DNA from 2 places in the Paenibacillus sp. FSL P4-0338 genome. Region 2 is predicted to be linked to the other one. Evidence: riboswitches for the same ligand, from Rfam matches in the RefSeq annotation. Region 2 holds a riboswitch; the other holds the start of a gene.
The links. Region 2 has a riboswitch for cobalamin ahead of MKZ07_RS28355 (S-layer homology domain-containing protein). Riboswitches for the same ligand answer to the same signal wherever they lie in the genome.
Positions count from the first base shown of each region.

Region 1 (3,127 bases), 570 kb from region 2:
GAATCCTTCTTCGTCAGCAGCGAGGCGGCGGCCGGTTATCGTGCCGTGGGCCAGTCCAAGACGCACCAGGTTGAGCGTGTTGAAGGACAGGTTGCCTTTGCCGGAGCAGTGGTTGCGTCCGAAGCGGTCGCTGAGTACACGGGTCCGGCAGCCCATCGTAGCGAACTCGGTATCCGGGTCAGCCGGATCATAATACTGCATGTTCAGCGGAGCGTCCAGATTGGCGAAGTTCGGATATAATCTGCGCGCCGAGCACTCGGCTGCCTTCAGGAACAGCTCGTAGTTAGGATCACCCGGTTGCTGGTTGATGCCTTGCTTGCATTTGAAAATCTGAATCGGGAACACCGGTGTCTCCCCGCTGCCCAGTCCGTTCATCGTAGCCGTTAGCAACGAGCTGATCACAAGCTGGCCCTCTGGTGAGGTGCAGGTGCCGTAGTTGATGCTGGTAAAAGGAATCTGGCCGCCGGAGCGGCTGGACATCGTATTCAGGTTATGTACCATACTCTCTGCGGCCTGCAGGGTCTCGCTCTGCGTCTCCTTCAGGGCAAAACGGAAGGCGCGCGGATACTGCTCAGCCAGATCGCTGCGGCTCATCGTAATCTCCCCAAGTGCAGAACCCTCTGCATTCTCCTCGAAATACTCCAGACCTTTGCGGAAGAGCTTGGAGAAGGATTTGGTAACATAAGGGGCCAGGTCATAATCCAGCTTATTGGCGGATACGCCGCCGTACTGCGCATTCTGCTGTGACTGGAAAATAATCGCCACCAGCGACATCGCCGTCATAATCGAGTTAGGAGGCCGTACACTGCCGTTGCCGGTGTTGAAGCCTTCACGGAGAAGCCGTTCGAACGGAATGAAGATGCAGTTCGTGGTTCCAATGGCGTATTGATCAAGGTCATGTACATAGACGACATTATCCAGGGTAGCCTGTACCAGCTGTGGCGGCATGGTGAAATTGCGTGCATACCATTTGGAGTATTCACTGCCGAACTTGCTCATTTTGCCGGAGAAGCTCTCCCCGTTCAGGTTGGCGTTCTCGCGCAGCAGATCCAGATCCCGGCTGTCGATAATATCCCGTCCCAGATGAATGACCTCTTCCAAAAGATCCTCCTGTGCAGCTTGTCCTTCGTTATAACGTTTCTCCAGCAGTGTCATTATATAACTCTCTCCTCTCGGGTATTGTAAGCGTAATATGTAATATAGATAGAATGGTCAGGACATCAGTAAAAAAGCACCCCCGGCCGGGAAGGCCGGAAATGCCCGAATGCATGATGCAAAGATCCGGTAAGCGGAAATTTGCCTGTGGTCTGGGTGGAACATACGAGCAGACACGGGGCAAATAGCTTACGCCCGTTCTTGTATATTCCGCAGAGCCGATACCTGAAGATAATCCCCGATCGTCCTCAGGTATCGGCAGCCTATGGCCCGATTGACGGAAGGCTAACTCTGCTATGGCAGGCCGCATACGGACACCTCCCCTGTTCCTCGCAGGAGTCTAAGCGGTGCCACCGAAACAGGCAGGTCTCCTGGCTTCCGGCAACTCCTCCGGTGCCTTCCCGGGGGGCTTATTCAGCCCCTTAGTGGCAATTAGCCGGAGAATGCGGCCCTGGGGGCATCGCGCCCTGGGAGCATCCGGTTACAGTGGCGGGACCGCAGCGGTTTTGCACCGCGCTTCCCTATTAAGTCGCACCTCTATTACAAGGGGTGAAACACCCGTTTCTACTATATTTTGTTGTGATCTATTAAAGCTACCGCAATATATTGTGTTTGTAAATGTTTTTTTGCAATCCCGCACGGGGAGCGGGTTCGGCGCTTTTACTCACAGCTGATCCACAGTTAGTCCACAGGTAATCCACAACTTTCCTCCGAATCTGCCGTGAATGTTTCATAAAATCTCCGAAAATACGCCACAAAGAATCCATAAATAGAGTGCGTCTAATCCTGGTAATTATTTTGACGGATATTAATAGAATAGAGAGGGGTGGCAGGTGATTTGTGGCAAGCTTGGCGAAGCGTTACAATAAGAGGATAAGTAAGAGGCAGGAACAACAGATAATTAGGAGGGAGATCACAATGGCAATTGGCGAAGTGACCGTTATTCCGATTGGGACAGGCAGCACCAGCCTCAGCAGTTATGTGGCCGAGATGCAGCGCGTGCTGGAGACGGTGGAGGGCATTACCTATGAGCTAACTTCTATGGGTACAATTATTGAGGGACCGGTAGCGCGGATTCTGGCTGCGGTAGAAGCGCTGCATGAGTCGCCGTTCACCGCCGGGGCGCAGAGAGTCTCCACCTCGCTCAAGATCGACGACCGGCGCGACAAGACCTCCACCAGCCGCAGCAAGCTGGAATCCGTGGAGCGTAAGCTTCAGGGAGAGTAACCACTATAGTATCTAATCAGAATTAACCGATAAGGAGCGGATTCTTCATGACAGAAGCAGCACAGCAGATCGGAATTCAAATGTATACACTGCGTGACCAGACGGAACGCGATTTCCTCGGTACACTGGGCAAGGTGGCAGAGATGGGATACCAGGCAGTGGAATTCGCCGGTTATTTCGGTGTATCTGCAGGGGAACTGCGCCGTAAGCTGGATGAACTTGGCCTGGCTGCCCCTTCGGCGCATGTAGGTCTGGACTTCAGCAGTCTGGATAAGATGGAACAGGCATTAGCCAAAGAGATTGAATATGGTGTAGAGCTCGGACTGCAATATATGATCACCCCATCGGCACCGCTTCCGCAGAACCCTTCCATAGAGGATGTAACAAGAATCATTCCATTCCTGGAGAAGGCTTCCGCGATGGTCCGGGCGGCAGGGATGCAGTACGGTTATCACAACCATGATTATGAATTCGCAGAGGTTGACGGCAAGGCGGTCATCGATATCTGGCTGGAGCGGATTCCTGCGGAGCAGATGCTGGCAGAGTTCGATCTGGGCTGGGTACACAGAGGCGGAGCCAACCCGGCTCAATATGTTTCAAGGTACGCCGGACGTGTTCCGCTGGTCCACATTAAGGATTTCGGAGCCAACCAGGAGGAGACCGATCTCGGAAAAGGAGAGGTGGATTTCCAGAGCGTCTTCGAGATCGCGGAGCAGAGTGGAATTCTCTATTATATTGTGGAGCA
Region 1 is NZ_JBBOCG010000002.1:441,160-444,286, forward strand. Features, by position in the region: gene MKZ07_RS25980 (anaerobic ribonucleoside triphosphate reductase) at 1-1,155, opposite strand, end outside; cobalamin riboswitch at 1,500-1,732, opposite strand; gene MKZ07_RS25985 (MTH1187 family thiamine-binding protein) at 2,074-2,382, shown strand; gene MKZ07_RS25990 (sugar phosphate isomerase/epimerase family protein) at 2,430-3,127, shown strand, end outside.
Region 1: another riboswitch for cobalamin. It lies ahead of MKZ07_RS25980 (anaerobic ribonucleoside triphosphate reductase); the one in region 2 lies ahead of MKZ07_RS28355 (S-layer homology domain-containing protein).

Region 2 (3,127 bases):
GAACTTACCAGCCCCTGCTCCAGTTGATGCTGCATCCAGCTTATAAGCTCTAACTATCATTACAGCCATATCCTGACGCGTAACCAGCCCGTCCGGTTTGAACGTCTTAGCCGTCACGCCGCTGATAATTCCCAGCTCCTTCGCCCGGTTCACTGTTCCATAATACCATGTACCGGCCTTAACATCACTGAAGGCCCCAGCGGAAGCCGCCGCAGACGGCTCATTCCCGGTTAACCGCAGCAACAGCGCTGCAAATTCAGCACGGGTAATATTCTTTTTCGGCGCAAACACCAGACTGCCCTCACTCACACCATTCATCAGCTTGCGGTCATACGCCGTGTATACTGACTCCAGCGCCCAAGGCGAGATCGACTTCACATCGGCAAAAGCCGGACGGTCCGCCGCAGCAGAAGCCACCGTTACCGGGACCGTATGACGCACGATGGCAGGGGTCTTATCCTTCAGATATCCCGTAACCGTCAGGGTATATTTATTCGCCGGCAGACCACCAGCCACAACAGCCACGCCCGCAGCATCTGTAACTGCCGTTTTGCCGCCGATGGTTACCTGTACGCCTGCTGCCGGTGAAGTTACCGGATCAGAGGTGAAGGTCGCCTCATTCCAGACCCATTGCTTCTGGTTCACCTGCACCTTCAGATCTTGTCCAGGCTGCGGCTGTGCGGGCGTCACGGTTACGGCATCAACCACCTGCGTGTTGTCTCCGCCATAATAGACCACAATGCGGTCATTCTCCTCCAGCGCGAAGTCGCCCATCCCTACACTTGGATAGATCCATGCTCCGCCGCGGGCGACCACATACATCCAGCCATCATATCCGCCAAAAGTACCCGCAATCACGCCGCCGATCCCCGTCACATAATTGCCTGCTTCATTGACCAGGGCCAGGCGCTTGGCGGCTGCTGTCTTTTCCAGTGCATTAAGCACATTCCCTGCATACACGCCGCCTTCAGCCAAGGCTCCATTCGGACCTTCAACAGTAACCGAGACACTTACCTGATGATTCTTCACTGGTGTGCCGCTAAAATCAAAGAGCTTAGCGCCTGTACCAAACAGCTTGTACGCTACCAAAGCCTCCAGCGCCTGCTCCGTAGAGAGCGGATTGGAGCTGCCGCCCGCAGTGTGGACGAATCCGCCATCTGCTGCGCTGAAGCTCAGCAGCTTGCTGACCAGATTAATCTGGCCTTTGGTATACTCTGCTCCTGCCGGATCAATGCCGAAGGCAGACAGACCGATAATGGCCTGAGCTACACTCTCGCTGCTGTCGCCATATCCGCCGTTCTTGTCCTGTGCCTTAGCCAGCCAGGCTGCCGCCCGCTGACCGGCAGTATTCACGGCTGCTTCCTGCTTGTGTCCAGCCAGTGCGTTCAGCGTCATCGCTGTCATATCCGGATCACTCGCACCCGTGGTCAGGGTGAAGCCGCCGTCCGGGTTCTGCTTCGCCAGAATCTCTGCCAGCAGCTTGGACGGTGTCCATTTCGCATTTGCCGGGATCGTATAGCTGCCGGAATCCAGAGCGAGCAGTGCATAGACCGGATTATTCAGCGTCTGGCCGGTAATTGCATCGTGATTGTAGAGCTTCTCGATCAGGTTATAGCCTGCCACCTTCTCAGGATCGCCGCCCAGTGCCTTAACAGCAAGTGTGATCCGGGCATAGTCCGTTGCTCTGGCAAAAACACCCTTAGCCTCACTCACCTTACCTTCAAGCGCCTTCAGATAGCTGGCAGGAACCTTGTAGCCTGCTTGTGCAAGGCCAATCGCCTGCCAGTCCGACTGGACTCCGTTCTTCAGCATGAACTCCGCAGTAGCATAGACCGCAGCGGTTACGCTGGCTGCCTCACTTGCGGGCAGAGCGGATACTGCGGGCGCGGAAGTCCCGCCTGCCTGTGCAGCAGCAGCTTGTCCTGCCGGGGCTACAGCTGCTCCCAGCAGTGCGAACAGCATAATGACAGCAAGCCCCAACCGTATGAACCTGGATGATAGAGAATGGTTCTTCATAACTAACCTCTTTCCTGAAATAGAATGGATGAATCCTGCTTCCTCCGCAAAGAGAGCGGCAACCTAAAGACCGCCCTATGCAGGGCGGCCGGGGAAGAATACAATACAGGGCGGCTGAAGGAGTCGATGGCTCTCCAACATTACATTGAGCTTATACAGCCCTCGCCAATATCAGCATCTGCTCCACATTCTTACCCCCGAAGAATAGAAACAACATCGAAAAAGGCAGGTCTCCTGGCTCATACTTCACCGCTTCCCCCGCCTTCCCATCCAATTAGCAGACAGTGGCTCCTCAGGAGTTGCTCCGTATTTACAGTGGCGGGACCGCGCCGGACTTGCACCGGGCTTCCCTTTTAAGCAGATTGCTCTATTAGACATAGCCCTGCCAGCATCTGCTAGCGACAGCGTCCGGTCTCTAAGGCAATCTGCACCTTTTCCCAAAGCTTATTAAATTTTAATATTCTCAAACCATCATATCGACTATTCCCCTGTATGTCTATAGACAAGGTATATCTATTCCAGCGCCCCAAGACTCAGCCCATTCCGCACAAAAATCCTGAATAGCACATGCCCGCTCCCCCGGCACATTCGTACTATTCAGGACTATAAAAAGTTAATCTTCTGCTGCTAATCAAGACGTTGGTCTACTGCAAATCAACACTCTAGCGCACCTATGGAGACCGCGGCAGAAGGCCGATTGTATTCTATACATCACAATTAGTATAAAAGCAGCCGATAACGCATTCTGTTGCACTTCATACCATCGATTTCGGCAAATCCCCCTCAGCCGGGCCAAATCCCAAAAATCCACTGCACCAAATACAACAGAACGCCATATTAACTCCATTATGCCTGATTCTAGTGTACAAAGTGCGATCGAGCCGCTTCTTCCGGACACTACCATACTTAACTAATTACTTTATGCTCTTATCAGCCCGCTGGAGCGCCAATCATTGTACTACGTTAAAGTAGCATGCACTAGGCTATGACTAGTCCTCCATGCCGCGCTATATGCGCACAACGGTTCAGCTGCCGCTAGTCGATCATCAGGTTCAAACTAATCAACATTCATTTAATCCCCTCGCTTGCTGAGGGTTTGCAGTCCCCCAAC
Region 2 is NZ_JBBOCG010000002.1:1,007,524-1,010,650, reverse strand. Features, by position in the region: gene MKZ07_RS28355 (S-layer homology domain-containing protein) at 1-2,016, opposite strand, end outside; cobalamin riboswitch at 2,224-2,401, opposite strand.